DNA from 3 places in the Undibacterium sp. RTI2.2 genome. Region 1 is predicted to be linked to each of the others. Evidence: predicted binding sites of a transcription regulator. Region 1 holds the regulator's gene; each other region holds the start of a gene.
The links. Region 1 encodes LexA, which represses DNA repair genes until DNA is damaged. Its sites were predicted from a motif close to ACTGTATNNNNATACAGT; they were not measured.
Positions count from the first base shown of each region.

Region 2: a site for LexA is predicted at 6,545-6,562, ahead of recA (recombinase RecA). Genes of this name have one in related genera too.
Region 3: a site for LexA is predicted at 4,137-4,154, ahead of imuA (translesion DNA synthesis-associated protein ImuA). Genes of this name have one in related genera too.

Region 1 covers NZ_JASJXN010000028.1:22,675-33,801, forward strand. The annotation lists gene clpX (ATP-dependent Clp protease ATP-binding subunit ClpX) at 1-734, shown strand, start outside; gene lon (endopeptidase La) at 943-3,357, shown strand; gene lexA (transcriptional repressor LexA) at 3,749-4,423, opposite strand; gene rpsF (30S ribosomal protein S6) at 4,689-5,057, shown strand; gene priB (primosomal replication protein N) at 5,088-5,387, shown strand; gene rpsR (30S ribosomal protein S18) at 5,397-5,681, shown strand; gene rplI (50S ribosomal protein L9) at 5,709-6,161, shown strand; gene QN395_RS14905 (replicative DNA helicase) at 6,426-7,814, shown strand; gene QN395_RS14910 (DUF47 domain-containing protein) at 7,905-8,531, shown strand; gene QN395_RS14915 (inorganic phosphate transporter) at 8,674-9,684, shown strand; gene QN395_RS14920 (LytTR family DNA-binding domain-containing protein) at 9,845-10,600, opposite strand; gene QN395_RS14925 (sensor histidine kinase) at 10,629-11,127, opposite strand, start outside.
Region 2 covers NZ_JASJXN010000038.1:15,486-26,612, forward strand. The annotation lists gene QN395_RS17100 (S9 family peptidase) at 98-2,338, opposite strand; gene QN395_RS17105 (diguanylate cyclase) at 2,588-3,832, shown strand; gene QN395_RS17110 (hypothetical protein) at 4,019-4,630, shown strand; gene QN395_RS21655 (DUF2252 family protein) at 4,790-5,386, opposite strand; gene QN395_RS21660 (DUF2252 family protein) at 5,408-5,998, opposite strand; gene recA (recombinase RecA) at 6,654-7,757, shown strand; gene recX (recombination regulator RecX) at 7,981-8,442, shown strand; gene QN395_RS17130 (DUF2889 domain-containing protein) at 8,989-9,591, shown strand; gene sucC (ADP-forming succinate--CoA ligase subunit beta) at 9,658-10,842, shown strand; gene sucD (succinate--CoA ligase subunit alpha) at 10,861-11,127, shown strand, end outside.
Region 3 covers NZ_JASJXN010000060.1:1,065-12,191, reverse strand. The annotation lists gene QN395_RS19845 (Pls/PosA family non-ribosomal peptide synthetase) at 1-1,688, shown strand, start outside; gene QN395_RS19840 (hypothetical protein) at 1,675-2,370, shown strand; gene bamE (outer membrane protein assembly factor BamE domain-containing protein) at 2,911-3,426, shown strand; gene QN395_RS19830 (hypothetical protein) at 3,724-3,951, opposite strand; gene imuA (translesion DNA synthesis-associated protein ImuA) at 4,292-5,044, shown strand; gene QN395_RS19820 (DNA polymerase Y family protein) at 4,971-6,512, shown strand; gene QN395_RS19815 (error-prone DNA polymerase) at 6,519-9,830, shown strand; partial or broken gene QN395_RS19810 (IS3 family transposase) at 10,138-11,127, opposite strand, start outside.

The sequences.
Region 1 (11,127 bases):
GGATCGTTTATATTGATGAAATCGATAAAATATCTCGTAAGTCAGATAATCCTTCAATTACCCGCGATGTTTCTGGAGAAGGCGTACAGCAAGCATTATTGAAATTGATTGAGGGTACGATGGCATCCGTGCCACCGCAGGGAGGGCGCAAACACCCTAATCAAGATTTCATTCAGATCGATACCACAAATATTATGTTTATTTGTGGCGGTGCATTTGATGGTTTGGCTAAGATTATTTCTGACCGCTCTGAACGCAGCGGCATAGGATTTTCTGCTAGCGTGAAAAGTCAGGCAGAGAAGAGTGCTAGCCAGGTTATGCAAGATGCAGAACCGCAAGATTTGATTCGTTTTGGTTTGATCCCTGAGCTTGTCGGTCGTTTGCCTGTGATTGCAACTCTCAACGAGCTTGATGAGACGGCATTAATTCAAATCTTGGTCGAGCCGAAGAATGCGCTGATCAAGCAATATTCTAAATTGCTTGAAATGGAGGGTGCTGAGCTTGAAATCAGGCCAGCAGCTTTGCAAGCAATTGCAAAAAAAGCAATCGCACGTAAAACAGGTGCACGAGGCTTAAGATCTATTCTTGAGCACGCGTTGCTAGATGTTATGTATGATTTGCCTAGCGAGCAAAATGTTTCTAAAGTGGTTATTGATGAAAATACTATTACCAATGGCGCAAAACCTTTGTTGATTTACGACGAGCAACCGAAGGTGTCAGGTATAAAATCTTAATCCTTTAAAATTGTGGGTGAATGTCATAATTGATCCACGGTATTTGGAATAAGCAGTACAATTAATTACACAATAAAATTGAGCTTCAATCGAAAAGCTACCCGGAGTTTCTCTCTGAGTGGCTTTTTTTATTGTTTTTCGGATGACGGGCTTGAGATTTAGCCTAGTGCGCCAATCTATATACTAGAAATTTTGAATAAGGTGCGCCATGACAACTTCTATAATTACTGAACAAACCGAATTGCCTTTATTGCCACTGCGCGATGTGGTTGTGTTTCCACACATGGTTATTCCTTTATTTGTGGGGCGTCCAAAGTCCATTAAAGCTTTGGAAGCAGCAATGGAGCAGGGCAAGAGCATCATGTTGGCGGCACAAAAAGCTGCAGCAAAAGATGAGCCATCTGCTGACGATATTTACGAAATCGGCTGCATTGCCAATATTTTACAAATGTTGAAATTGCCAGACGGCACTGTTAAGGTGCTGGTCGAGGGTGCGCAGCGTGCACGTATCCACAAGATTACTGAAACAGAGTCTCACTTCACAGCAGAGCTCACTCCTGTTGCGCTGGAAGAGGGTGATGACTCTGAAGTAGAGGCAATGCGCCGTGCAATCGTTCAGCAATTTGATCAATATGTAAAACTGAATAAAAAAATCCCACCTGAAATTTTGGCATCACTTTCCGGAATTGATGATGCGGGTCGGTTAGCCGATACGATTGCTGCACATTTGCCTTTGAAGCTAGAGCAAAAGCAAGTCATTCTGGAAATTTTTAGCGTTGCCAAACGTTTAGAACATTTGCTTGGTCAATTGGAGGGTGAGCTTGACATTCTGCAAGTAGAAAAGCGTATCCGTGGCCGTGTTAAGCGTCAGATGGAAAAATCTCAGCGTGAATACTATTTGAATGAGCAAGTAAAAGCGATTCAAAAAGAACTCGGTGAAGGTGATGAAGGTGCTGACATCGATGAGTTAGAAAAGAAAATTCTAGCCGCAAAGATGCCGAAAGAAGCGCATAACAAAGCGATGAATGAGTTGAAAAAGCTTAAAATGATGTCGCCTATGTCTGCTGAGGCAACTGTTGTTCGCAACTATATAGACACGATCGTTAATTTACCTTGGAAGAAAAAATCCAAGGTAAACAATGATTTAACTAACGCTGAAAAAGTGTTGGAAGATGATCACTTTGGTTTAGATAAGGTCAAAGAGCGTATTCTGGAATATCTTGCCGTACAACAGCGCGTTGATAAACTGAAAGCGCCAATATTGTGTTTGGTCGGCCCCCCAGGTGTGGGTAAGACCTCCCTTGGTCAATCTATAGCACGTGCTACTAATCGTAAGTTTGTACGTATGGCGCTGGGCGGTGTTCGTGACGAGGCGGAGATCCGCGGTCATCGACGCACTTATATTGGCTCTATGCCCGGTAAGATATTGCAAAGCTTATCGAAAGTAGGCGTGCGTAATCCATTATTTTTACTGGATGAAGTAGATAAAATGGGGGCGGATTTCCGTGGCGACCCGTCTTCTGCGTTACTTGAGGTGCTAGATCCTGAACAAAACCATACTTTTTCTGATCATTACATCGAAGTTGATTTCGATTTATCAGATGTTATGTTTGTAGCGACCTCTAATTCATACAACATTCCGCCAGCTTTGTTGGATCGTATGGAGGTTATTCGTTTGTCGGGTTATACCGAAGACGAAAAAGCTAGCATTGCCCAGCGTTACTTACTTCCTAAACAAATTAAAAATAATGGTTTGAAGGATGGTGAAATCAGTGTTGCTGAAAGTGCTATTCGAGACATTATTCGTTATTACACTAGAGAAGCAGGGGTACGTTCCTTAGAGCGTGAGTTATCAAAAATTTGTCGCAAAGTCGTTAAAATGCTCTTACTTAAAAAGAGTGAAAAGAAAGCAACGATTACATCAAAAAATCTTGATAAGTTTTTGGGTGTTCGTCGTTACGATTTTGGTGTGGCGGTCAAAGATAACCAGGTTGGACAAGTCGTTGGTCTTGCGTGGACTGAAGTCGGCGGCGATTTATTGACAATTGAAGCAGTTGCAATGCCTGGTAAAGGTGGCGTGATACGTACCGGTACTTTAGGCGATGTGATGAAGGAGTCGATTGAAGCTGCTCGCACCGTAGTTCGCAGTCGTGCGAAGCGCTTGGGTATTAAGCCAGATGTGTTTGAAAAAAGTGATATTCATATTCACGTTCCAGAGGGGGCAACGCCAAAAGATGGTCCTTCCGCTGGTATTGCTATGACGACAGCTCTGGTATCTGTTTTTACCGGGATACCGGTACGTGCAGATGTAGCGATGACTGGTGAGATTACCTTGCGTGGTGAAGTATTGCCTATCGGTGGTCTAAAAGAGAAATTATTGGCCGCTCATCGAGGCGGAATTAAGACGGTTTTAATTCCTGAAGAGAATGCTAAAGATTTAACTGAGATTCCTGATAACGTCAAAAATAAGCTAGAAATCATTCCAGTGCGTTGGATAGATAAAGTCTTAGAAATTGCTTTAGAACGTCAGCCAGTTGCTTTGACTGATGAAGAAGTTTTAGTAGCTGCTACGGCCACTAAAGTTGAAGGTGGCGTTGATGTTGGTGGTGTTGTAAAGCATTGAGCCTGATCCGAAATTTGGTTTTAATCAGATAGTTTTCTCTGATTAAAAACTAAAGAAATTAAAATGGCCGCTAGTTACCTAGTGGCCATTTTTTATTCATAATTGATTTTCTGGGTTATCTAATCTTTAAATCATTGTCTAAATAGTAAATTAAATTGACCGATAATTTAACTTTTGTCGAGACGATGAAAGTAGGCTCGAAACATAAAATTTTATGCATTTAATCGGAGTTATTGCATACTATGGGTGAGTATATTTTAATTGTCTATGCACCAATTGAGTAAAATCATGTTTTTCAAAAAGATTGTGGGGAGTATATTGATTGAGTTGGGACGTGACAGATGGAATTTTTTTAATTTCCTGATATTGCCAATACCTAGTAATACATAACTTAAGTCCAGGTTCTGAGCAGCCCAACGGCTAAACCTTCAAGTGAAAAGTCTTGATCAAGTTCATTAATCTTGATATTGGGATAATCAGGATTTTCTGCCAATAGCTCGATCATATCCCCTGATTTTTTATAGCGTTTAACCGTAACATCATCCCCCATACGGGCAATCACGATTTGTCCATTTTTTGCTTCGTTAGATTTTTTTACTGCGAGCAAATCACCATCAAAAATACCGGCATCACGCATAGACATACCACGCACTTTGAGCAGATAGTCTGGAATAGCTGAAAATAAGGCTGGATCAACTTGATAGGTCGTATCCACATGCTCTTGCGCAAGAATGGGAGATCCTGCTGCTACTCTGCCAACTAGCGGCAAACTAAGTTGCATTAGTGATGGATGAGGTAGCGCTAATTGAGCACTATAGTTAGGCCTAGCCTTGGTGCTTCCACTGCTTAGTATGGAATCGAGCAATCGTATGCCGCGTGAGGTACCCGGAGCAATTTCAATAACTCCTTTGCGTGCTAGTGCTTGCAAATGCTCTTCCGCTGCATTGGTGGAGCGAAAACCTAATTCATTCGCAATTTCTGCTCTTGTTGGCGGAAATCCAGTATTTTGGATCGCGTCCTTAATTAAATTTAAAATCTGTTCTTGGCGAGCGGTGAGTTTTAGCATGATCGAATTCCAATCGTGTAGTTGTGAGACTGGGTTTATATGCAGCCTGTATTTTTGTACAGTATAAACCTAAAATCTTTTTCATCTCAAAATTTTTTTAAGTCCTCTCAATGGGTGTGTTACACATAAATTGGTAGCAGTAAATGTAATAAGCTATTGAAACTATTGAGTAAATTGTCAAAATGCAGTATAGTTATGGGCTTTCCTCTTCCCGCACTCGTCTTGACGCCGAGGCGGGCTATTCAATTGTCCACAAGGAGAATATATGCGTCATTATGAAATCGTATTTATCGTACATCCGGATCAAAGCGAGCAAGTGCCTGCAATGATCGAACGTTACAAAGCCACAGTTGTTGCACGTAGTGGTCAAGTACACCGTATTGAAGATTGGGGCCGTCGTCAATTGGCTTACATGATTCAAAAACTGGCAAAAGCACATTATGTTTGCATGAACATTGAGTGCGATGCTGAGACTCTGATTGAGTTGGAAACCGCATTCAAATTCAATGATGCAGTTCTGCGCCACCTCACAGTCAAAATGAAGAAAGCTGAAACAGCGCCATCTCCAATGATGAAATCTGTTCAGAAAGAAGATGCTGCTAAAACGCAACGCGTAGAAGCGCCAGCAGCATAATTGACACGTTAGAGGACGCTACATAAATCAGTGAATCAGCTTAAAGTCGTTGCCAGCATTGTAGAAAAATCGGCGCTGCGTTTTACACCAGCCGGAATTCCGATAGCCTCTGCGGTACTGATACATAGCTCTAAGCAAACGCAAGCAAATGCCCAACGTGTAGTCGATTTTGAAATCAATGCGCTAGCCGCAGGAGAAATTTCAAAGCGATTTATGGAAATAGAGTTAGGTGTTGTAATGCAATTCACAGGTTTTTTGTCGCGCAAGAACCGTAACAGCAAAAGTCTCGTATTTCACATTACTGAATTCGAGACAAATTTACTAGATTAGGAGCCACAAATGGCATTCGGTAAAAAATTTGACAAAAGCAAACTGAAAAATAAGCGCCCACAACAAAATCCATTGTTCAAGCGTAAAAAATTCTGCCGCTTTACAGCCGCACATGTAGCGCAAGTTGACTACAAAGACGTCGATACATTGAAAGATTTCGTGCAAGAAAACGGCAAAATCATGCCAGCACGTTTGACAGGTACTAAAGCTTTGTACCAACGTCAAGTCGACACAGCGATCAAACGCGCACGCTACTTAGCGTTGCTGCCGTACACTGATTTGCACACAGCGTAATTGACGACAAGGTACTAGGAGAAAAATATGCAAGTTATTCTGATTGATAAAGTCGTTAATCTCGGCAATCTGGGCGATGTAGTTAAAGTTAAAGATGGTTACGCACGTAACTTCTTGATCCCACAACGTATGGCTCGCCGTGCTACAACTTCAGCGATTGCTGAATTCGAAGCAAAACGCGCAGAGTTGGAAAAAGCAGCAGCAGCACGTTTGGCTGCAGCACAAGCTCAAGGCGAAAAATTGTCTGGTTTGACTGTGCAAATCTCGCAAAAGTCTGGTGTTGATGGTCGTTTGTTTGGTTCCGTAACCAACTTCGACATCGCTGAAGCATTGACCAAGCAAGGTTTTGCTGTTGAAAAAGCGCAGATTCGTTTGCCACAAGGTCCGTTAAAGATCGTTGGCGATCACTCTGTTGCCGTTGCTTTGCACACAGACGTAGTTGTTGATGTGACCGTTGCTATCTTGGGCGAGCACGCTTAAGTTTTAGTCGCATAGTATTTAAAAAAGCCGGGTTCGCCCGGCTTTTTAACGTTTACGTCGTTAAGATTGAGCGATCAATTAGTCTTGGCAGTCAGGTATTGATTTAATTAATTTGTTATTTTAAAGCTTGCAGCATAAATGGTATTTAGTATTTTTTAATAGCGGCTGTGCCTGTTATCTTAGTAATAAATGGTCAGATTTATGTATTTCATTAAGGCATGTTCTGTTGATTTCGATATTGAATAAAAAGGTATAATGCGCGCCATGAAAGCACCTTCCGATCCGCAATTAGATTCCATTCGCGTCCCGCCACATTCCATCGAAGCTGAGCAATCTGTTTTGGGCGGCTTACTATTAGATAATGCTGCGTGGGATAGAATCGCCGACTTTATCCGCGAGGATGATTTCTATCGATATGACCATAGGATTATTTTTCAGGCAATTGTTAAGCTGATTAATGCGACTAAGCCAGCCGACGTTATTACCGTTTACGAGGCACTGACTGGCCTGAATAAAGCAGACGACGCTGGTGGTTTGACGTATTTAAATGCGCTGGCACAAAATACTCCCTCCGCCGCAAATATTCGTCGTTATGCCGAAATTGTGCGTGACCGAGGTGTATTGCGCAAATTGATTTCAGTCTCTGACGAAATCGCTGGAAATGCCTTTAATCCGCAAGGTAAAGAAGTAAAGCAAATGCTGGATGAGGCAGAGTCAAAAATCTTTGCGATTGCAGAAGAGGGCTCCCGTGGCGCTCAAGGCTTCACTGCTATTCAACCTTTGCTTACACAAGTGGTTGAGCGAATTGATGAGTTGTATAACCGCGATCACACGAGCGATATCACCGGCGTACCAACGGGCTTTACGGATCTGGATCGGATGACTTCCGGTTTGCAACCTGGCGATTTGATCATTGTTGCAGGTCGCCCATCAATGGGTAAAACGGCGTTCTCTATCAATATCGGTGAAAACGTCGCAATTGAAAGTGGTTTGCCAGTCGCTGTGTTTTCGATGGAAATGGGTGGCGCTCAATTAGCCATGCGTATGCTTGGCTCTGTCGGTCGCTTGGACCAACACCGACTGCGTACAGGTCGGTTGGTCGATGAAGATTGGCCGCGTCTGACCCATGCGATTCAAAAAATGAACGACGCGCAGTTATATATTGATGAGACGCCTGCGCTGAGTTCAATTGAATTGCGCGCTCGCTCGCGTCGTTTGTCACGTCAATGTGGCAAACTGGGTTTGATTATTATCGATTACTTGCAACTGATGTCAGGTAACACTGCAGGTGAAAACCGTGCGACAGAAATATCCGAAATTTCCCGCAGCTTAAAAGGTTTAGCAAAAGAGTTGCAGTGCCCAGTAATCGCACTCTCTCAGCTCAATCGTTCGTTGGAGCAAAGGCCGAATAAACGTCCGGTAATGTCCGATTTGCGGGAGTCTGGCGCGATTGAGCAAGATGCTGACGTCATTCTATTTATCTACCGTGATCAGGTTTATAACCCGGACTCTCCAGATAAAGGTACCGCCGAAATCATTATTGGTAAGCAGCGTAACGGTCCTATTGGTAGCGTACGTTTAACCTTTTTGGGTGAATACACCAAGTTCGATAATTACACAGGCTCACTGTCTATTTACGGTGACAACGAATAGTCGTACGACTATTTAGCAGTATCCAGATTATTCAAATGCTTCTTTTTGATCTGGAGCGATTTCAGTATTTTTACTTCTAGCGAGAACAATATGTTTGGACGATTGATGCCCACTGAGGGTAAATTTTTTGAGCTCTTTAACCAGCATGCAGAATTATGCGTTAAAGGTGCCAAAGAAATGGTCGCCTTGATGACCAATTTTGATGACCTTGAGCACCGTGTACATGCAATTGAAGGTATAGAAAAACAGGCCGATACAGTTACCTACAACACGATAGAGTTATTGCACAAAACCTTCATCACGCCGCTGGACCGTGACGATATCCACCAGCTGATTACCCGCATGGATGATATTTTGGATTTGCTGGAAGATGCTGGACAAACAATCTCTTTGTATGACGTCCGTGAGATTACACCAGAGGCTAAACGTTTGGCTGAGTTATGTCTGGCCTGCGCAGAAAAGGTAAAGGCTGCGGTTGGACTCTTAAATAACATGAAAAACTCCCGCGAGATTTTGTTGATCTGCGAAGAGATTGATCGCTTGGAATCGGATGCGGATCACGTCATGCGTGCAGCGATGTCTAAATTGTTTCGTGATGAACCGGATGTCCGTAACCTGATTAAATTGAAAGCGATTTACGAGATTCTGGAAACCGTGACAGATCGTTGCGAAGACGTCGCCAATATTATTGAAGGCATTATTGTCGAAAACGCGTAACGATGAAACTGGCAAGACATTGCTCTGCTAGTTCAGATGCTACAAGTATGTGTACCGGCAGTATCTAAGCATCTAACTTGCCTGTCGTTTTATTTAGTATTAACTCTCAGCTCCGAGAGTGCTTAAAAGAGAAGTGATTCCCATGCAAACCTTCCATATGAGCCTGTACCTCATCATATTTCTGGTGGTGCTAGCTCTGTTATTTGATTTTATGAATGGCTTTCATGATGCAGCGAATGCTATTGCTACCGTTGTTTCTACCGGCGTATTAAAGCCTCAGCAAGCAGTCGCGATGGCGGCATTTTTTAATGTGCTCGCCATTGTAGTTTTTCCATTGACTGTTGCAACCACGATCGGTAAAGGTACGATCGATCCCAGTGTAGTTGATCATTATGTGATTTTTGGCGCATTAGTTGGGGCGATTTTTTGGAATTTTGTGACCTGGTATTTTGGTATTCCATCGTCCTCATCGCATGCATTAATTGGTGGTATGGTTGGTGCGGCGGTAGCTAAAGCAGGCACTGGCGCATTGATTTCTGCTGGCTTGATCAAGACGATCGTGTTTATCGTTGTGTCTCCTCTGTTGGGGTTTTTTCTCGGTTCTTTAATGATGTTATTGGTGTCGTGGTTGTTCGTTAAATCGACGCCGATGAAGGTTGATAAATGGTTTCGTCGTTTGCAGCTTTTATCCGCTTCCATGTTTAGCCTGGGGCATGGCGGTAACGACGCTCAAAAAACCATGGGGATCATCTGGATGCTGCTGATCTCTGCCGGTTATTCTGCACAAGCAGATACTTCGCCACCGCTCTGGGTGATTATCTGTTGTTATACCGCGATCGGTATGGGGACTTTGTTTGGCGGATGGCGCATTGTCAAAACTATGGGACAAAAAATTACAAAGTTAAAACCTGTAGGCGGTTTTTGTGCAGAGACAGCAGGCGCTGCGACCTTATTTTTTGCCACCGCCATGGGCATTCCTGTCTCCACGACACACACTGTTACTGGTGCGATTGTGGGCGTGGGTTCTGCCCAAAAGATGTCTGCAGTGCGTTGGGGTGTTGCTAGTAATATTGTCTGGGCCTGGATTTTGACTATACCTGCCTCTGCCTTTGTCGCCGCGATTGCATGGTGGGTCGGACGGCACATATTATAAATACTCCCCCTGTTTTTTGGTAAATATGCCTTATCGTCCATATTTTCTCTGGACGATTTAATATACATAGGGGCAGTATATTAAAAAGCCTGACAAGCATCACGTTTATCAGGCTTTTTTCAACTGCGTACCGTTTGTTGATCTGATCGCCGCTATTCGCTTACATTTGTTTAAACAGATGCACAAAGCTACGACTGACTTCCAGCTTCTCTGTTAGTCCTTTGACTTGCACTAGATGCCGTCCCCGCATGTCGCGCACTACGCCAGAAATCGCTTTGGCATTGACCAGGGTTGCCCGATGAATTTGCCAAAACAGGGCAGGGTCCAGCTCTTCCGCCAGATCGCGCACGGGCTTCCGGATCAATGCCTCGTAGCTTGCTGTTTGTACCCGGGTGTATTTTTCGTCTGATTGAAAAAACAAAATTTCTTCGACCGGGATCAAACGTAATTCTTGACCAATAGATGCTTGTATCCATTGCAAATAACTTTGTTTGCCGATTCCCATCTGCTTGGCTAATTGCGCCAGCATATTGCTCATGTCATTAGGCTCGGCTTGGCTATGTAGTCGCGTTTTTAACCGCTCTACGGTACGCGTCAGTCGCTCCACATCTGCTGGCTTCAGCACATAATCGACTGCGCCATGATCAAACGCCTCTATTGCATATTGATCATAGGCAGTGATAAACACGATATGCGCTTTGTTGCCAATTTCCTTGGCGGCTTCTAAGCCTGTTTTGGCAGGCATGCGAATATCGAGAAAGGCAAAGTCAGGCTGTAATGTTTCTACTAACTGCACAGCTTCTTCGCCATTTTTGGCTTCATCGAGAATCTGCAATTCTGGCCAGACTTGTTCCAGGCGTGACCTTAACTGGTCGCGCATCAGTCTTTCATCATCGGCGATTATGGCGGTTGGCATATCGGTTGGCATAGTTCGTCAATTCCGTTTAGTTGGCTAACTCATAAGGGATTTCTATAGTAACGCAAACGCCTGTCGGTTGATTGGGTGTAATGACCATTTGCCCTTTTTCTTTGTAAATAAGTTTCAGCCGTTCACGAATATTTTGCAAACCTAAGCCCGTGCCGTTACTCGGCATTGCACCAAAGCCTAATCCGTTATCTGATACCGATACCCGCAATTTGTTGTGCGCTACTTCTGCATGGAAGCGAATCGTGCCACCTTCGGCTTTGACCTCTAACCCATGCTTAATCGCATTCTCAACCAGCGACTGCAACATCATCGGAGGGAAAGAGGCGCTGCGCAATCCTTCTGGCATGATGAAGTCAACCTCTAATCGTTCTTCCATCCGCATTTTTAATAGATCCAGATAAGACCTGACCATATCCGCCTCGCGTCCCAAATTGGTTGTTGCGGCGTTTTCGCGCATTTGTGGCAAGACAGCGCGCAAGTAAGAGATCAAGTTGCGTTGCATCGCTGCTGCGCGA
Region 2 (11,127 bases), on a different contig from region 1:
ATAGCTGAACTGTTGCAGAACCAACACGCAACTGTCACTAGGAAATTTCAAGCAAAACCACATCGCCGATATCGCAGAATTGATGGCGCGCGGCAGCCTATTTCAGCTGCGTTGCGCCACCTTTATTTCCTTGAGTGTTCGCCAGATGCTTATCAAAAAAAGTCGCAATCGTGCGAAACACATGCTTCTGCTTTGCTGCGCCGGATATTCCGTGTTTTGCACCCGGGTAAGTCATCAGATCAAACAAGATGCCACGGTTGCTTAAATCATCGATGAGCTTGGTGGTATTGGTGAACAACACGTTGTCATCGGCCATACCATGTATTAGTAATAATGGTGACTTCAATCCATCCAGATGAGCAAACACACCGCTTTGGCGGTAGCCTGCCGGATTGTCTTTTGGGCTGTTGATAAATTGCTCAACATAATGCGTGTCATACAAGGCCCAGTCAGTCACCGGCGCGACCGATACACCCGCCGCGATTTTGTCGGATGCAGCGGACAATAAACGCAGACTCATAAAGCCGCCATAACTCCAGCCAAACACGCCTATCCGTTTGGCATCAACAAAGCTTTGCTGCGCCAGCCAGTTGATCCCTGTGACCTGATCGGCGACTTCATTTTTACCCAGCGTTTGATAAATGGCGTCGGTAAAGCGGCGCTCACGACGTGCAGATCCTCGGTTGTCTAGTTTAAAAACGATATAACCTTGCTGCGCCATATATTGTTCAAACAAGCTACCCCAATGACGTTGCACGGTTTGCGCGCCGGGGCCGCCATACACTTGCAAAAACACGGGGTAACGCTTGCTCGCATCAAAGTCCAGCGGCTTTTTGATGGAATAATACAGAGTCTGACCATCATCCGATGTCAGCGTGCCGTATTCAGTAGGCACATGGCTGCTGGCGTAACGCGCATACGGGTGTTTAGCATTGACTTCGTTATGTTCTATCCAGGCGATCAGCGTGCCATCTGGCTGACGCAGGCTGACTTGCGGCGGCGTGTTGGGATCAGACCAGGTATCAATAAAGACCTCCGCTTTGCCTGAGAATTTGGCTTCGTGCCAGCCATCGGTTTTGCTGACGCGTACTGGGGTATCGGCAGTACTGCCATCTAAGTTCAATGCATAGATTTGTTTGTCGGTGACTGCATCACGGTTGGAGCTAACGAATATTTTTTGTGCCTTCTCATCGACTGCCAATATGTTGTCGATACCCCATTCACCCTGGCTGATAGGGTGGATCAGTTTGCCTTGTAGATCGTACAGATAGATATGCTTGCGCCCACTGCGCTCAGAGGTCCAGATAAACTGCCGCGATTCTTTCAAAAAATAAGGCTTATCCATAATGCTGACCCAGCTTGCAGAGGTCTCTGTCAGCATAGTTGTTTGCGTCAGACTGCTGGCATTGACAGCGATTAAATCGAGTTGTTTCTGGTTGCGGGTCTGGCGTTGATATACCAGTGTTTTTGCATCCGCACTCCAGTCGGCGCGTACCAGATAAATATCTTTGTCTTTGCCAATATCAATTTGTTTAATTTCGCTATTTTCCGGATTGACCAGAGCCAAACTCACCAGCACATTGGCAGCACCCGCGTAGGGGTAACGCTGTTCAATGACATCAGTGCGGTCAGCATAAATCTCAAAGCGGCGGGCAATCGGGACCGGACTTTCGTCAAAGCGTTTAAACGCAATCGCAGTATCGTCCGGTGCCCACCAATAGCCGCTGGTTTGCGCCATCTCTTCTTGGGCGACAAATTCGGCTTCTGCGTTGTGGATCGTCCCGCCGCCGTCTTTAGTCAGCTGGCGCTCGGTGTTGGTGGTGAGGTCAAGCACAAATAAATTTTGATCGCGGATGTACGAGACATACCGGCCCTTGGGCGAAATTTGTGCCGACATCACCGCGCCAGATGCGATCTTGCGCGCTTTGTCGGTATGCGCTAACTCAACCAGATACAAATCACCGGCTAAGGGGACTAATAATTGTTTGCCATCTGGCGACCAGTCGTAGTCAACTATCCCGCGCAGATTGGCAATCCGTTCACGCTCGCGGCGGGCTTTTTCCTGATCAGAAATCTGCTCGTTGGCTTGCAGCACTTTGCTATCCAGCAGCAGGCGCATGCTTTGATCTTTGACGGTCAACTCCCATAAATCGAGCTGAAACTGATCGTCGTCGCGCCCACGCAAAAATGTTACTCGCTGGCCGTCGGGCGATACCTGCAAATTTCTGGGACTGCTGCCAGCCAAACTGGCGTTATCAAAAATACGTTCCAGAGTAAGACGCTCTGCCGATGCGGGGAGGGCCAAGGCTGCGAGTAAAGGGAATAATAAGGGGCGCATAAAAATCCTAGAAAACTGGATAAGGTCGTTAGCCAGCACAAACTGGTGAACTCTTGAGTTTTTCACTGCAGAGTATTGAGAAGGCAACAAGATAGCAAATAATGACTTATTTTGCTTCAAATCAATTTTTGGGTTTGGTTTGTCAGAATGCTAGACTAGAATTAAGGTGCATCAGTGTTACTACTTAGTTTGTGTTTGCTTTGTATTTGTTGTGCATCGTCGTACTGGAAAGAAAAAGAGGTTGCAGTGGTGTCCGATACATTTCTTCGTGATTTGATCAATATTATTCCGGTATCGATGACGGTATTGATTAATAACAAAATCGTCTATGCCAACAGGGCCGCTGCGATATTGCTAGAGGCAGAGAGTGCCACCAGCCTGATCGGGCGCCCGGTCAGTGATTTTGTTCATCCTCTGGATGCCAACCGATCGAATCAACGTTTAAACAAACAAGGTGCCAATTGGGCTAATGATCCTACCCAATTTCGTCTGCGGACTTGCAAAAATAACTTGCGCATGCTCTTAGTCGCAAGCTCGTCTATTCAGTTTGGCGGCGAGGGCGCAGTATTGCTGGTGGGGATGGACATGACAGCGCAGAGCGAAATCTCCGAGCAACTTCGCATCAGTGAGAAAAATTTCCGCCATCTTTTTGAGAATATGCAGGACGTGTATTACCGCACCGATGCGGCCGGAATAGTGCAAATGGTTGGCCCCGGTGTGCGCACCGTATTGGGCTATGAGCCAGAAGAAATTGTTGGTAAAAATGCCGAATCGTATTATCCGCATAACGAAGACCGCGATGCATTTAAAGCGGCAATTATCAAAGATGGCAAAGTATCTGACTTCCCAGGCCAGATGGTGCGCAAAGATGGACGAGTGATTGATATCTCTATCAGCAGCAAAGCGATTTACGACGACGCTGGTGCTTATGCCGGGGTAGAGGGCATTTACCGCGATGTGACTCAACGCAAAATGTTGGAGCGAGAGCTACAACTGCTGGCAACCACCGACACGCTGACCGGTATATTGAACCGGCGTGCTTTTCTGGAGCAAGCGGAACATATTTTTAAGACTAGCCAGCGCTACAACAATAGTTTGACCTTGCTAATGTTGGATCTGGACTACTTTAAAGCCATCAATGACCAATACGGACATCTCAGTGGCGATAAAGTGCTGACCCGATTTGCCCAAACCGTCACGCTGGAGCTACGCGATTCAGATGTATTTGGACGATTAGGTGGCGAAGAGTTTTGCGTTTTGCTGCAACAAGCCAGCCGCGAAGACGCCATCAGCGCAGCAGAACGGATACGTCAGCACGTGCAAGACCTAGTACTACATGCGACATCGGGCGAGCAGTTTCACCTGACAGTCAGCATCGGCGTAGCGACAAATTTAGAAAGCGATAAAAAACTAGGTAAGCTGCTGGAGCGTGCAGACAAAGCGCTATACGAGGCCAAGCGCAGCGGTAGAAATCGGGTGATGCTGGATCTTTGATATTGAACTGATATTTTAGATGTCCAATACTTCTGCGGCTCTCAGGCCAATATCGTGCCAGGAGCCGCATTTTATATGGACGATTGAATTTAGTAATTTTATTCCGCCAAACAATGCTGTTGTCGCTACCGCATCTAATTTCTATACTCTGCTAATATCCAAATCAAACCAATGGAGGAGTAGCATATGCAAAGTCGTTTCCAATCCGTCCGCACTCAATTCAACCAGCTCGGCATCGCCACATGTGCGATTGCGCTTAGCATGATGTTCTCCAGCCAGGCTGGCTACGCTGCACCGGATACAAACAGCGATCTCAGCAAGCTCAATGAAAAATCGGTCGCCACGGTAGAAATCCCCTTACTAGCGGGTTGGTATCAAGGCCATCTGGTGCATTACATCTCGACAGACATGTCCGATCAAAAGATGGCACAACAGGCTGATACCAATTACGTATCGCGCCTATCTAATGTGTTGCGTGCGCCAGTGCCGGGTCAGCCATCGGCAGTAGACCGCGTCTATAAATTGAGCAATTTTGAGCAAGGCAGCGTATTTCCCTCTGCACCAGAGAGCGTCGGCTACCGCAATAAAAGCGAGGCATACACGCCATTATGGGTCGTCTACATGGTCACCTGGCGCGATACAACAAAAGCCCATGTGCTGAAATCAGAAGAAGAAGTTTTGGATGCAACAGAGAAGCAGTTAGTCGACCTGACACCCACCAAAATTGTCGTCAACTGCCCAATTTTGTATTCAGCTAAAGATGGTTTGTTGAGCGGGCTGAAAATACATATTAAATAAAAATAATTGGTGTTTTTAGAGCCTTGAACTGAACAAGTCAAATTAAAGGCTTCCCTCTTTTAATTTTAAATTTCCCGTTTTTTATTCGCCTTATTTTTTGTTCAGTGAATATAGTCCAGAAAAGGCAGAAGGATCGATCCTTCATGAGCTTGCGGCGATTTAATCATCAATTTGAGTCGAGACATAACGCCTGCAATGATCTAAATAGGCCGCTTCGTGTAGCGCAGCTAACTCTACCGTACACTTCCACAGCCAATTGGGCGCCTCTTTACTAGACGGGTTACGTGTCAATTCTTTAAACCAATCCAGTGCAACTGATTCATCCATTTGTCGTACATGAGCCTTACCAACTATGGCGCCAACATAACGTGCAACTTTTACCGCTTCTCGCGGAGATAAAGTCTGAATTTCCAATTTTAGATCTTCTGGCCTAAGTTCCCTTACAAAGACCGATTTGCCTAATATGCGTCCGGTCATCATGCGCTCGCCAAGATTGGGAGAGAGATTTCTGGCACCTTTTACGACACGTTCTGCATTGACCAATGGCATGCCGCTATCTGGATACCGCGGAGCTTTTGCTGCTACCGCTTCTTTGATATCCATCAAGCAAATTTCTTGTCGTTTAGTCTTCACATCATCAACATCCAAAAGTACAGCATATCTCAACAGGCCTAGTGAGCTGCACCCTTTGACCCAATAGGCGGCATCCAAAAGACTGACATTATCTTCAAGATTCCTGCTGCGAATCTTGTTCACCAGATCGATAGCCCTTCCTTTCTAAAATACAGATCGGATGGCGTTTTGTTCTTTGGCTAGGATTGGCCAATATTTTTTTCCTAGCGGAATATGCGGCCGGACATCCGCAATACGTTCCCGTGCGAGATGCTTCCAGGTGCGATTCCGTGCTACTTTCATTGAAGCCCGGACCACCGCCGGTACTGGGATCGGCGTCTCATCGCCGATCACAAATTGCGATGTGTATCCATCCATTAACACCTCTAGCATATGCGCCGTCATAATGCCAGGAAGGTTAGAACCTCGAGCGGCGAATGCAAGAGACAACGCCAGCCTGATCAGATCATGGGCAGGATTGCCGATCACCGTTTGATCAAAGTCTCGGATTTGAAAATCAACTTTACCGTCAATATCAGCGACCGGTCCAAGATTGCCTATGTGGCAATCCCCGCAAATCCATATAGGTGGCCCTTCGGGTATTTTCCCCATACTGGATGTTTCAAGCCATTCGTAAAATTTTGATGTGCTACCGCGCACGTACGCACTCGCGGAGCTGGTCATTTTGAGATTCCGGGTGTGGGCTAAGACCGTCGCCCGATCAGAAGTTTGAGGGAATTGATGCTTTCGTTTCATAAGTAGCCGATATGTTTTCAAAATGGGGATAACAAAAGTTGACTAATGAACTTGACTAATGAACAGGTATTGTTTGTTCTTTTTCTTGTGACAAGGAGCCAAGCCGATTCTCCAGAACGACTATACTTGCCCTAGAATAACTGACGAAGCCGGAACCCGTTAACACAAAACCGAGATAAACCGAGTAAGGGATTGGGTCTAAACAAGCACAAAGCCACAAGCAAGCAGCGCCATGGCGCATTCTTGCATTTTGGCATCAATTCATTTGCAAGTTTCAATGTTAACAGACCTAAGCAAAAGCTTGCAGCGCGACAAAAGTGATAATCGCTATCAAGTCTTAAGGTCATTCAAACGCTATTCGACGAAAATGGATGTGAGCTAATCATTAAAGATCCGATTTTCTCAGATAACCAAATTGTGCAAATTAATTAATAGCCAAGATAAGAAATGTTGATGCGCACTCCCAAAAGGTCAAAGTTAAATGAAAATCGACAGTTGGCAGTTTTAGGTAATAATAAATTCTTTAAAATCCTGCTTGCATAAATCACTGATTTTTTATACAGTGTCGTCAGATGTAGAAAACCTGCTGATTTTTGTAAAAAACCCATCGGCACATTTCAAAAAATCATAAAGCGCAACATACCTGAAAGAAATTATGGACGACAAAAAATCCGATACCGGCTCAGACAAGAGCAAAGCTTTAGCAGCCGCACTTGCACAGATTGAAAAACAATTTGGCAAAGGTTCCGTCATGCGGATGGCCGATGGTGAAGTGGTAGAAGAAGTGCAAGTTGTGTCCACGGGTTCTTTGGGGCTGGACGTCGCCTTGGGCGTAGGCGGTTTGCCACGCGGTCGTGTCGTTGAGATTTATGGTCCAGAATCTTCCGGCAAAACAACGCTGACATTGCAAGTCATTGCAGAGATGCAAAAGTTGGGCGGCACTTGCGCATTTATTGATGCGGAGCATGCTTTGGATGTGGGCTATGCGCAAAAACTAGGCGTTAACTTATCTGATTTGCTGATTTCACAACCGGATACCGGCGAGCAGGCATTAGAAATTACCGATGCTCTGGTACGTTCAGGCAGCGTCGATCTAATCGTTATTGACTCGGTCGCTGCGCTCACCCCACGGGCTGAAATCGAAGGCGATATGGGTGATTCTTTGCCGGGTTTGCAAGCGCGTCTGATGTCACAAGCTCTGCGCAAACTTACTGGCAGCATAAAACGTACGAATACACTAGTTATTTTTATTAACCAGATCCGTATGAAAATCGGTGTCATGTTTGGTAGCCCAGAAACCACAACTGGTGGTAACGCATTGAAGTTTTACGCATCGGTTCGTCTGGATATTCGTCGTACAGGTTCCATCAAAGCCGGTGACGAAGTCATCGGTAATGAAACGAAAGTTAAAGTAGTCAAAAACAAAGTAGCGCCTCCTTTCAAAGAAGCGCATTTTGATATCTTGTACGGTGCAGGTATCTCCCGCGAAGGCGAGATTTTAGATTTGGCCGCTGACGCTAAGATTGTAGAAAAAGCCGGTGCCTGGTATAGCTACAATGGCGAACGTATCGGACAAGGTAAAGATAATGCACGGAGTTTCCTGAGCGAGCGACCGGCACTCGCGCATGAGATTGAAAACAAAGTTCGTGTGCATTTAAAAGTGCCGACGCTGCAAGAGTTGGTGACAGAAAAAACTAAATCAAAGCCAGCAAAAGCGGAGAAGGCAGAAAAAGCTGAAAAAGCGGAGAAGGCTGAATAGGCTTAATGTAAGTTGAGTCATTCTGATGCCGCAAATTGATTATTCGCAAACTTATTAGTTGCAAACTCACTAAGCGCCTGGCGAAATAGCCTAAACAAGCCATATTACGACGGCGGCCATTGAGTCAAAAACTCAAGTCAAAAAGTCCAAGCCGGAATACGCTTCTAATACAAGCATATTCCGGTTTTTTATTGAGCAGATATTTTGGGATATTTACTTAACCATGGCTAAATTAAAAATCAGTTTAAAAGCTAGAGCACTGCGCTATCTTTCTATGCGAGAACATAGCCGGATGGAGTTGGAGCATAAGCTCCAGCCTCATGCGCGAGAAGGCGAAGATATCTCGGTGCTTCTGGATTGGTTAGAAACTGCCAAATATCTGTCGGCCGAACGCTTTGCAGATTCCTTAGTAAATCGCCGTGTAGCACGTTTCGGCAATCAGCGGATACTCGCCGAATTACAGAGCCACCAGATGGACGGGCAAGAAATTGATCGCGTTAAAGCTGAGTTGGCGGAATCAGAGTTGAGTCGTGCGATCGATGTGCTGCACAGAAAATTCCCTCATTCCCCTGCAGACCATCTTGAGCGTGCAAAGCAGGCGCGTTTCATGCAGCAGCGAGGATTTTCTTCCAAAGCAATTCAGACCGCAATGCGCGCTCCCCGTGACGAAGATACTGATGAATAAGCGTCTATATATGGAGTTTTTTGGAAATAATAAAGATTTTCTCTAAGAAATATTAAGCAATATTCAGCAACTATAATTTCGGTAAAGCCTCTCCGTTGATATTATTGAAAATAATACTCTGGGTAGGTATATTTTAATTGTCCATATATTCATTGGGCTATAAGCCATTTTTATTTAAAGAAATGGGGAGTGTATTGCTGTTGAGCCGCACTCAGAAATATTAACCTTCACTGACAAGGAGAAAATACTTCATGACGGCTTCTCATCTTGTCGAGACGAATTACTTAGTTATCGCTTCATCTGTATGTTGAGCTCGTGTGAATTTATCTTTGGCATGAGGCAATTAATCTGTAGCGCAAGCCACAAAAAAAGAACCGATTTAAATTGTAGCTACGATCTTTGACGCAAAACGCAGGAGCTTACGCATCGACTTGTGCTACACTTCTCGGGATTTTTGCAGGGCCGCAAGAGCGGCTGTTATCGTAGAAACTGCGGTGACGACGCGCAATTGTGGCTCTTTACACTGAAATAGCCGCCATCAGGCATATGCCCTTACCAATATCCACTTCTCGCCGTGCACTTAAGCACACGCGCTCAATCCAAATCGACGCATTCGCTCGCGATGATGGATTGTGGGATCTTGACGCTCACATTACCGACACCAAAACCCGCGACATTCAACTTGCTTCTGGCATCCGGCCGGTTGGCTCACCGCTGCATGATCTTAGTTTGCGGATTACGATCGATACCAACTTGACCATTGTTGATGCAATGGCGGTCTCGGATGCGGTACCGTACCCAGGCTTTTGCAACACGATAGGCCCAGATTATAAAAAGTTAATTGGGCTTAACTTGATGATGCAGTTCCGGCAAGGTGTTAAAGAAAGAATGTCTGGCATTAATGGCTGCACCCATATTACCGAGCTAGCCCAAATTCTCCCGACCGCTGCGGTGCAAGCTTTTGCCGGTGATGTGATTGATACCCGCGATGGCGCCAGCAGTTCTGACCGCACTTCTGACAACCAGCAACAACCTTTTCAACTTAATCGTTGCCATGCGCTAAGGCTAGATGGCCCAGCTGTTGTGCAATATTACCCGCGATGGGCGGTGGCAAGTAGTTCGCCGCCTGACGCAAAATCATCTGCTTAGTTCGTTTTTACTGTTTTTATTTTTGTTGTTTTATTTTGTTTTGCCTATCAACTAATACCTCAGTGTCTGAAGGGAAGTCGTATGAAAATTCATGAGTATCAGGGTAAAGAAATCCTCCGCAAATTCGGAGTGACAGTACCACGCGGTATTCCATGCCTGTCCGTAGATGAAGCCGTTAAAGCGGCCGAAACTTTAGGCGGCCCAGTTTGGGTTGTCAAAGCGCAAATTCATGCTGGTGGTCGTGGTAAAGGTGGCGGCGTCAAAGTAGCTAAATCCCTTGAGCAAGTGCGCGAATACGCGACTGCGATTCTGGGTATGCAATTGGTAACGCATCAGACTGGGCCAGAAGGCCAAAAAGTCCGTCGCTTACTGATCGAAGAAGGCGCTGATATTAAAAAAGAACTGTACGTCAGTATGGTGACTGACCGTATCAGCCAGCGCGTCGTCTTGATGGCGTCCAGCGAAGGCGGTATGGACATTGAGGAAGTGGCTGAGTCACATCCAGAACTATTGCATTCCATCGCTATCGACCCGACTAATGGTCTGCAAGATGCAGAGGCAGATGATATCTCCCGCAAAATTGGTGTGCCAGAAGAGTCTATCGCTGACGCACGCGTTCAGTTAAAAGGTCTGTACGAAGCTTTCATGGCAACCGATTGTTCACTGGCAGAAATCAATCCTTTGATTTTGACCGGTTCGGGTAAAGTCATTGCTCTCGATGCTAAGTTCAACTTCGACGCGAATGCTTTGTTCCGTCAACCAGAAATCGTGGCTTACCGCGATCTGGATGAAGAAGATCCGGCTGAAATTGAAGCATCTAAATTTGACCTCGCTTACATCTCGCTCGACGGCAATATCGGTTGCTTAGTCAACGGAGCTGGTCTAGCAATGGCAACGATGGATACGATTAAGTTGTTCGGCGGTGAGCCAGCTAACTTCCTTGACGTAGGCGGCGGCGCGACAGCAGAAAAAGTGACTGAAGCGTTTAAGATTATGTTGAAAAATCCAGGTCTGAAAGCGATCTTGGTCAATATTTTCGGTGGCATTATGCGTTGTGACGTGATTGCTGAGGGTGTCATCACTGCATCTAAAGCGGTTTCCCTGCAAGTACCGTTGGTGGTACGCATGAAGGGTACCAACGAAGACATCGGCAAGAAGATGCTGGCTGATTCTGGTCTGCCTATCATCGCCGCTGATACGATGGAAGAAGCAGCGCAGAAGGTTGTTGCCGCTGCTGCAGCTCACGCTTAATAATCGCAAGGAACAGATATGTCCATCCTGATCAATAAAGATACAAAAGTTATCACCCAAGGTATCACTGGCAAAACTGGCCAGTTCCATACTCGTATGTGCCGCGATTACGCAAACGGTAAAAACTGTTTCGTCGCTGGCGTCAATCCTAAAAAGGCTGGCGAAGATTTCGAAGGCATTCCTATTTTTGCTAACGTATCTGAAGCAAAAGCGGCTACTGGCGCAACAGTTTCTGTTATCTACGTACCACCTGCAGGTGCTGCTGCCGCGATTTGGGAAGCGGTC
Region 3 (11,127 bases), on a different contig from region 1:
ATTTTGAAAATGCCCGTGTTGAACGCGGTCTGCTGCGTTTAGGTAAGATCACGCTGGGCAACGAAGCCTATGTCGGTTCCTATTCGGTTCTGGAAGGCGGTACTGAGCTTGGCAACTTCGCCCATCTGGAAGGTCAGTCTGCGTTGAGCGAAGGTCAATCTATTCCCAATGACAGAATCTGGCGCGGATCGCCTGCGGCTGATGTGGGTGTATTTGATCCGGCATCGCGCCCGGAACGACCAGTTGTATCTGAATTACGATTTTTCACTGAAGCTGTGTTCTTTATTTTTGGTAGCTTGTTGATTACCGCGTTATTTTTCTTGCCAGTGTTCCCTAGCTTTATTACGATCGATTGGTTTGACAATCTGGATAGTTTGCCTTGGCTGCAAAGTAATAATATGTTTTTCCAGCTGACCAAGTATTTCATCCTCGCCTTCCCCGCTACAGCGATCTTGATTGTCTGTACCGCGCTGTTATCGGCCGGTATACGCTGGAGCATTTTGCCGAAATTGAAAGCGGGAACGTACCAGGTACATGGCAATACTTATTGCGGCAAATGGCTGGTCAATCAGATTCAGGAATCGAGCCTGAATGTTTTGCACGGCGTATATGCCACGGTGTATGCGCCTTACTGGTACCGGCTATTGGGCGCAAAAGTGGGACGCGGCGCAGAGATTTCAACCGCCTTGGGCGTCGTGCCAGATATGCTGACACTGGGGGATGACACCTTTATCGCTGATGCAGTTTTATTAGGGGATGAAGAAATTGATGGCGGCTGGATGAGTATGCAGCCGACCGTAATTTCTCGCCGGAGCTTTGTCGGTAACGGCGCGTATATTCCAGATGGCACGATCTTGCCTGAAAACGTTTTGATCGGTGTTCACACCAGTGCGCCGCGCAATGATCAAATGCATGAGGGTGATACCTGGTTAGGTTCGCCGCCTATGCATTTGCCGGCGCGGGAAGAAGTCAAAGGGTTTCCCGAAGAACTCACCTTCCGCCCATCAGCAATGCGTCGTCTTGGTCGTGGTCTGATTGAAGCATTCCGGATTATTTCTCCCCATGCGATGGTAATTTCTGTTGGCTACACCATTGTGCTCAATCTGATGCCTTTGGCCGGTGATGACCGCTGGGGCGATGTCGCCTATTATTTATCGATTGCCGGACTTTGGTATGGTGTTGGCAGTTTTGCCTTTGTCATGGCCTTGAAATGGTTGTTCATTTTCCGCTACAAAAAGAGCAGCATGCCAATGTGGACCTCGTTTGTCTGGCTGTCTGAAGGCATTACCAATTTGTACGAAGGAATCGCTGTCCCCAACTTCATGCGCTATTTGCGCGGTACACCATGGTTGCCATTGGCGTTTAATTTGTTGGGTGCCAGAATTGGTCGTGGTGTTTATCTGGATACGACGGATATTACCGAGTTTGATTGCGTCAGCATCGGTGCATATAGTGAGATCAATGCACTGGCCTGCCCACAAACTCATTTGTTTGAAGACCGCGTGATGAAGATTGACGAAGTTATCATCGGTGAACGCGTCTACATGGGTGCCCGCAGCTCGGTGTTATATAGCGCCGTCGTGGGTGACGAAGCCAAACTCGGCGCGCTGACTCTGGTAATGAAGGGCGAATTTATCCCCGCCAAATCCAGCTGGCGCGGCTGCCCGGCAGCGATTGCGCAATCCTGACGAGATGAGGGCTGAAGCAGATTCGTCCAATCCGATGCCGACGGCATTGGTAGCTATTACTACAGCACCCAAGCTAGCTGTCTATTCCTGGCCTGATTTATTGCCAGAAGCGGTAGAAGCATTCCATCAACACAAAAGCGTAGTTATTTCTGTAGTTACAGAGATAACTACGCTGCGTGATCAAGCCAGACTGCAAATACGCCACGCCTTGCGGGATCTGTTCTCGCAAGCCTTCTCTATCCCACAGGAACAAGTGCGAATTGTAGGATCGGCAGGACAAGCTTTAAGTATCTGTATTAATTCCAGCGACACAGACAAATATGCTCATGAACAAGAGATCGCGCTAGGCGTGTCAATCAGTCATGAGCCGGGTTTATCTATTGCGGCGATCAGTTTTCAAAAAAATATCGGCATTGATCTAATGCGGGTCGATTTGTCCCTGGATTGGCGGGATGTAACACAACTTTATTTAGGCGATGAGGTCTATAAGAAAATTGCCGGACAAACAGTTCAGCATCAGCTGCTGATGTTTGCACAAGAATGGACTATGCAAGAGGCTAGACTGAAGTCCCAAGGGTTGGCTTTATCAGAATGGCATCCTGATCTGGCAGCACGTTTAAAAAAATGCAGAACGATATTGTTAGATTTGCCATCCGGCTATGTGGGTGCCATCGCCTTTTAAAAACGGTAAAAATAGTTAAACCCAGATTTTCCATTAGACCGCTATCACTTCGCAAAAAACGCGGACGGCGTGCGGTCTTCAGAGGGATAACACCACCGCGATTTGAGTGGGAGCGCTACAGCGACAAGTGCACCTTTGGCGAACTGCCTGGTGTTGTTGCTCCTCTTAGCAAGATGCAGCTTGCGTCGTCGTCGCGTCTAGCCAGTCAGTCCGCCAAAGGCACACTTCTCGCTGTTCCAATGGAAAATCTGGGTTAAAGCCTGAAATGGTTCAGACGCGCACCAGAACTTAAAAAATGACTGGAGCTTATTGTCTGGATAAGAACTGGAATTTATTGGGTAAGAGATCTAAGCTTAACGCTAAGTGGCCTAAGTAGCGTCAAACAAACATGCCGCATTATGATTAGCTTGGTGAATTAATATACTCCCCTATTAATTCTTTAAAACATAGCTTAACGTCCAATGATTTATTGGACGTTAAAAATATACTCACCATCAGTATAAATAATAGCTTGGCTTGATAAAAGCCAGAATGGAGATCATGATGATAGCCCCACGCTTATTAAAGATGCTTGGCCCACTACTCGCCGTACTCAGTTTATCTTCCTGTGTAAGCTGGGGCGTTGGAACAATTAAGATCGGTCAAACCGAGGCAGAAGTCATCGCACAATTGGGTCAGCCAACGCATATCTACCAGGACGGCGATCAGCATTTGCTGGAATACATGCGCGGTAGGATGGCACAGGCAACACACATGGCGCGTATCGGCTCTGATGGCAAGCTGATCTCTTATGAGCAGGTATTAACTCTGCAAAAATTTGCTCAAGTCAAAGTAGGACAATCCGACAAAGCCAGCGTACTAAAAATCATCGGAGCACCGAGCGAAACTGGCTTTTTTCCGCGAGTACAACTAGAAACCTGGTCTTATCCCTATAAAGAAAGCGGTGTGTGGGACTCACTGATGTCTATCTATTTTGATCAAGCCGGAATTGTGAGCAAGCTAGAAAACGGACCAGATCCTTTGCGCGACCCTAGCGAGCGTCGATCCCGCCATTAACCTGGAAACGGCCGTTGACCGCTTGTCAGTATAAATAAGTAGTTGATTCAATTGACTCATGTCAGCGTTTTCACCGTCACCGTCGCCGTTCTGGTGAGAGCGCTACCAATCTGATTGCATACTTTTCGGCTCCCCCAACTGCGTTGCTCCTAGTTGAAACATGAAGGTTGCGTCTCGCCTTGCTGGAGAACCGAAAAAATGCACACTCAAACTCGTCCAACTGCCGTTTCTAGGTTTAATCCAACGATCAGAAGCAAGGGCAGGAACATACACCCGTGACTTGTGATCACCTGCCGACTACCATCTTGCCTTAGAGAAGATGATCAACCACTTGCGGAACAATAATAGTTCCAGATGTCCCGCCTCTATCCCTGTCGAAAAATCCATCAACGGATTGACGTGGTAATAACGTTTGCGGAAATCACGACAGACAAAAATTTCACGGCTACCCAATCGCATCAAAAATGATGTTGGGGCGAGTTGCAAGCTAAATTGTCCGTCAAAGGAATTATCAAGGTGTGCCATATTGAACCGTCTCCAAATCAGTAAATGAATAAAAAGTGGTAATAAGTTTGTTGAATAAAAAAAGCGATAGAGCTAAAGCGATACGACAAAACATACTTTAGCACAAAATACTGTATATGCAATCAGTATTTTATTTATTTCATTATTTCGCTAAGTGATTGAAAAATAGATGATTTAAATATTATACTGAATATACATACAGTATTTATTTGGACTTATAAAAAATTGTCCCGGCAAGACGCAGCGACGAAAGCAGTACTTTAAGTACGCTTAAGCGCGGCAACACAACTGAGGCGGTTTTGCGTAAGTCCCATCTATTAAAGTGTTTATTTCAGTATCTATGTCTTCCCTCACCCCAGATCAAATTCATCCCTCTTTATGGCGCGCATCGCAGTTGGCGCGTAGCCATGTCGCTTGTGTAGAAAGCAGTTTTCCGACGCTGTCGGCCGAATTGCCCGGTGGTGGCTGGCCGCGAAGTTGTTTGATTGAGTTACTGCTCCAGCATCACGGCAGTGCTGAATTGCGCTTATTGCATCCTGTTTTGTCCAGACTTGCCAGACAAGATGGAGGCTCGATTATGTTCATACAGCCGCCTTATGCGCCGCAATTGTTAGCCTTAAATGCTTTTGGCATTCCACTCTCTCAATGTGTCTGGATACGGAGTAAAAAACAAGCCGATGCTCTGTGGGCGGCTGAGCAGGTTTTACGTAGCGGCAGTTGCGCTGCCTTGTTATTGTGGCAAACGCAGATCCGTTCAGAAGCCTTACGTCGTCTGCATCTTGCTGCGCAAGGTGGGGAAGCAGTTTTTTTCATGATGCGACCAAGCACTTGTGCCGACACACCTTCGCCAGCGCCATTACGCCTGCAAGTCGCACCTACCTTAGAAGGCGTACAAATTCAATTTATCAAACGACGCGGTATCCGGCGAGAACAGCCTTTGCTGCTGAGAATTCCCTCGCTTTTGTTACCTGACTCAGCAATTGCCTCCCATTCACCTGTTTTGTCTACCGGATTGACCAATGACACGCCTTTGGATCGCCCTGCACTTGCCACTGTTGCAGCTAGAAATTTTTCGTCCGAACTGGTTAACTGAGCAGGCTGCAGTCGTGCTGGAGCAAAATCGGATCACCTGCGCATCCGTATTAGCATGCCATTCTGGCGCGCAGATCGGTATGCGTAAAGCAGGTTTGCAAATGTTGCTACCATCCGCGTTGTTCTATCAGCGCCAGCCAGCACTGGAAACACGCGCCCTACAACAAGTGGCGATGGCATTATTAAACTACACGCCGCAAGTAGCTTATGCCGGACATGATTGTTTGTTGATGGATATCGGAGCGAGCTTGCGGCTGTTTGGTGGCATCCGTGCCTTATGTCGCCGGATTAAAGAAACCATGCGCGTGATGGGAATGACCATCACACTCAGTTGCGCACCAACCGCGATGGGTGCATGGCTGCTTGCACGTAATGCTGCTAGCACTGCCGACAAGCTCAACAAGCATTCCAGCAAAAGTAGACGGCAACGACCTCCGGCAACAAGAATTTTAAAATTGAACAAGCTAGTGCAAAGTCTGGATAGTCTGCCTGTGCATCTGCTCCCCGCTGCGACTCCTTGGCTGGACTGGCTGCGCGGTATTGCCTGTGATGACTTGGGAACGCTACAAAAATTACCACGCGCCGGATTGAAACGTCGTTGTGGCAAACAGATTCTCGATGTACTAGACCAAGCCTATGGTGAACAAGTCGAGCTATTCGAGTGGATCGCAATTCCGCCTCAGTTCAAAGTCCGTATTGACATGCCCGACCGGATAGAACATGCAGAAATGGTCCTAGCTTTTATTCGTAGTCTGCTAACACAATTGATGGGATGGCTGACTGCCAAGCAACTCGCAGTATCGCAAGTCGATTTACAACTAGAACATGAACGTGGTCGACAAGCTATTGCGCCCACTCTGTTAAGTATTTTGTTAGCCGAACCAGTTTGGCGCGAAGATCACCTGATACGCTTACTCAAAGAACGTCTGGCACAAGTGAAGCTTGAGGCGCCTGTCATCGCCGTCAGCTTGGATGCCAGCCAGGTTCAAGCAATGCATGTCCCCAATGCGACACTGTTCCCGGAACCCAAAGCTCACGCCGAAAATCACCATCGCTTACTGGAATTGCTGGTAGCACGTTTGGGTGACAATCAGGTTTTGCAGGCCGCACCACTAGCCGATCATCGGCCTGAAATAGCAAATCACTGGACATCGGTGATTCACCAGCAGGCAACAGAAAAACAATGTCAACAACAGCAACCACCCCTACAGGCATCCCGCCCTATGTGGCTTTTAGAAAAAGCGATCGCTATCGAAATACGGCAACACAGACCTTATTACCAGGCGCCACTCAAACTACTGACAAGTGCAGAAAGAATAGAAGCTGGCTGGTGGAATGGGCAGTTAGTAACACGTGATTACTTCGTCGCGGAAAATCCAGCACATATCCGCTATTGGATTTATAGAGAACGTCTAGGTGAGCAGACCGATACCAACGCAAGCTGGTTTGTACATGGTGTCTTTGGTTGATCTATCATGACAACCACTCCATTATTACCACCAACACCACCAACACCACCATCGTCACCCACGCCGTCAACATCTGCACAACTGTCGCTGCCCTATACACTGCCGGAATATGCTGAGCTGTTTTGCCAATCCAACTTCAGTTTTCTGCTAGGGGCTTCTCATGCAGAAGAGTTGGCAACACGCGCTGCACAACTCAATTATTCCGCTTTAGCAGTCACGGATGAATGCTCATTAGCCGGTGTTGTACGTGCGCATGTCGCGGCAAAGAAATCTAAGCTCCCTCTGATTGTCGGTAGTTATTTCAAACTCTCCGGCACACTTGATTTTCCTGATTTTTTGATGAAAAGCGCCGCTAACAATCCTGCGACGATTCAGGCTGAGTTCCAAACGGACACTCAAACGCACAAGCAGGACTCTATGCAACCGCCTTCCCTGATAGTACTGGCACAGAACCGGCAAGGCTATGGCAATTTATCTGAACTAATCACATTGGCAAGAACACGTACCACCAAGGGAAGTTATCTGATAACTCCAGAGGATTTTAGTCATCCTCCTAAAGACTATGCGCATCTGAAAGGGCTTCCCGATTGCCTGCTGATTCTGATTCCAGACTATCCCGCTGATGCGGCGATCTTGACAAAACAACTGCGATGGATGACGGTACATTTCCCACAACGAGCCTGGATCAGTCTGACTTTGCTCTATCAGGCGATGGATGAGCAACACCGTAAAACGATCATCGCTCTCGCTAACCAATATCGTATCCCTTTTGTAGCAACAGGTCATGTCTATATGCATGTGCGCTCACGTAAGCCACTGCAAGATGTGCTGACTGCCATCCGACTTAAACGCTCGGTTGCAGAATGTGGTTATGATCTGGCGCCCAATGCAGAGCAACACTTACGTTCACGACTACGTCTGGCCAATATTTATCCAGCAGCGGCATTGGCCGAAACGATACGAATTGCCTCCCTATGCCAATTCTCTTTAGATGAATTGCGTTATGAATATCCCGATGAATTAGTACCAAAGGGCTACACACCTGCAGCCTACCTCAAACAAGAAGTCGCATATGGAGCAGCACAGCGCTTTCCCAACGGGATCTCAAAAAAGGTCGCAGATCGTATCGACTATGAGCTTCATCTGATTAACGATCTCGCCTATGAGCCTTATTTTTTAACGGTCTACGATATCGTTAAATATGCACGCTCAATTGGCATCTTATGTCAGGGACGTGGATCAGCAGCGAACTCTGTCGTCTGCTATTGCCTGCATATTACGGAAGTCGATCCTGAAAGCAGCACCATGTTGTTTGAGCGTTTTCTTTCAAAGGAAAGAAATGAACCGCCTGATATTGATGTCGATTTTGAGCATCAGCGACGTGAAGACGTGATCCAATACATCTATAACAAATATGGCAGAAACCGCGCTGCTTTAGCCGCAGCAGTACATACATTTCGATCCCGTGGTGCACTGCGCGATGTTGGTAAGGCTTTAGGAGTAGATTTGGAGCTAGTAGATACCGTCGCCAAATCACATCGCTGGTTTGATAGCAAACAGGATCTGCTCTTACGTTTTGCTGAAAGCGGGCTTGATCCTGAAGGCGCACTGGCACAGCAATGGGCAAGCCTGGCCAGCCAACTACGTGGCTTTCCACGCCATCTATCGCAGCATACCGGTGGCTTCGTCATTGCGCGTGACAAATTATCGCGCTTGGTTCCGATAGAAAACGCCTCCATGAAAGACCGTTGCGTGATTGAGTGGGACAAAGATGATCTGGAATCTTTAGGTTTGCTTAAGGTAGATGTATTGGCCTTGGGCATGCTCTCTGCCTTAAAACGAGCACTGGCTTTGATGGCCACGCTACCCGGCAGACCATCACGTTTGCAGGACATTCCACGTGAAGATCCGCTGACCTATCAGATGATTTGCAAGGCCGACACAGTAGGTGTATTTCAAATTGAATCCCGTGCACAAATGAGTATGTTGCCGCGTCTGCGTCCCAAAGAATTTTATGATCTCGTAGTACAAGTTGCCATCGTACGACCTGGCCCGATTCAAGGCGGTATGGTGCATCCCTATTTGCAACGCCGACAAAATAGAGAAGCAATCACTTATCCTAAGGAGGAACTCAGGGAAGCACTAGGACGAACCTTAGGCATCCCGATTTTTCAGGAACAAGTCATGCAAATCGCCGTGATCGCGGCTGAATTTTCTCCGGGCGAAGCAGATGAATTACGTCGTGCCATGGCGGCGTGGAAACGTAAAGGCGGACTAGAGCACTATCATGATCGCATCGTCGACACCATGGTCAGGCGTGGTTATACGAAAGAATTTTCGGAAGGTATTTTTCAACAAATGCTGGGTTTTGGTGAATACGGTTTTCCAGAAAGTCACTCCACCAGCTTTGCTTTATTAGTCTATGCCAGTAGCTGGATAAAGTGTCACGAACCAGCGGTCTTTTTATGCGCCTTGTTAAACTCCCAGCCGTTGGGATTTTATTCTCCATCACAATTAATCCAAGATGCAAAACGACATCAGATCATCGTATTAGATATCGACATCCGATTCAGCGAATGGAACTCCAGCTTAGAAAAAAGTGATGGCAAGCATCCAGCTGTCAGGCTTGGTATGTCACTACTATCAGGTTTGTCGGAACAAACAGCAGAGCGCATTACACAAGCACGTCGTCAACTCCCATTTAGCGACGTAAACGATCTGGCACGCCGCGCTCAATTGTCACGCCATGATTTGCACATCCTGGCAGCAGGCAATACCTTAGTTGCTTTAGCAGGTCATAGACGACAGGCGTTATGGCAAGCCATCGGCGCAGTAACGGATAAAGATTTGCTCGGTGTCGTCAGCGTAGAAGAGTCCATCCCTATGTTGACAGCACCAACAGAGGGTCAAGAAATTGTCAGCGATTATCATGCGATGGGACTCACATTACAACGTCACCCGGTGGCCCTCATCCGTCCACAATTACTCGCCAAACGATTTTTACCAGCCGAGATGCTCAATACATTTCAGCAAGGTCAATTTGCCCGTGGCTGCGGCATCGTTACAGTACGCCAACGTCCCGGCACCGCCAACGGCGTGTTATTTATCACGATAGAAGATGAGACCGGCCCAGTCAATGTCATCATCTGGCCAAGTCTGGTGGAGCAGCAACGGCAAGAAGTCTTAAATGCACCCTTACTTGGTGTGTATGGCATCTGGCAATGCGAAGGTGATGTACGTCATCTGATCGCAAAACGTTTGGTTGATATGTCGTATCTATTAGGTGCTTTACAAACTGCAAGCAGAGACTTTTGTTAATAAGACTTACGTAAAAATGCCCTAACTAGGGGGTGTAAGAAATTTTGTGTAAACGGACATTTTGCAGGAAACTGCCCTATTGCGAGGAGCAATGATGGCCGTAGAGAAGAAACCGCTGCCAGCCGAATTACTTGATGCACTGCTGGCCGACTATAAAAAGCCTGAAGACCTGATTGTGTTGACGCGCACTCAATATTGACTAGCTGGGGGTGCGGACATAAACTTGGACTGGTTTATGCCGTAAATCCGAGACTTTCTCGGTATTTGATCGGGCTGAGGGGACTTCCCCTAATTTCGTAGACAACTCTTAACTTCCAAATTGTTGTTGCTCGAAAGCTAGGGGACTCATCTGATTCAAATGACTGTGTCGCCGTTTGCGATTGTAGAACACTTCGATGTAATCAAAGATATCAGATCGTGCTTCTTCCCTTGTTACGTAAATTTTCCGTTTGACTCGTTCTTTCTTTAAATTACTAAAGAATGATTCAGCCACCGCATTATCGTAACAATTTCCACTTCGACTCATGCTCTGAATACGTTGATGCTCTTTACACCAACGTGCAAAATCGTCACTACCAAACTGGCTGCCTTGATCTGAATGAATAATGATAGGTAGCTTAGGACGTCTCCTCCAAACAGCCATCAATAACGCATCGAGAACAATTTCTGTCGCCATCGTTGATTTCATCGACCAACCAACTACCGCTCTTGAATAAAGATCGATCACAACCGCAAGATAAAGCCAACCCTCATAAGTGCGAATGTAGGTAATGTCCGTTACCCATGCAGTATCGGCTTGGTCTATATTAAAACGCTGCTCTAATCTGTTCGGTGCTGCAATCATTGGCTTGCCTGCCTTAAATCGTGGCTTACGATACCCACGGGCAGACTTAAGTTGAGCATCACGCGTCAGCTTTGCGACTCGGTTCTCACCGCATGCGACACCTGCTTCCTTTCAATCTCTGTGGATAGGTGGGCTGCCATCAATTCCGCCGCTCTCGACATAAGATTGTTTTATTTCATTCAGAATTTGCGCATTTGCCATCGCACGTTTAGATAAAGGATTTTTCTTCCAAGCGTAGTATCCGCTGTGATTTACCTTTAGAACGCGGCACATGCTCGTTAGACGATATTGGCATCGATGCGTATCGATGAATGCGTACTTAACTCTGACTCCCTGGCAAAGTACGCAGCGGCCTTTTTTAGGATATCTCGTTCTTCTGTTGCCCTTCTTAACTCTGCCTTAAGACGAGCCATTTTTGCTTTTAGTGCGGCAACATTTTCGCTAGAGGCCGCC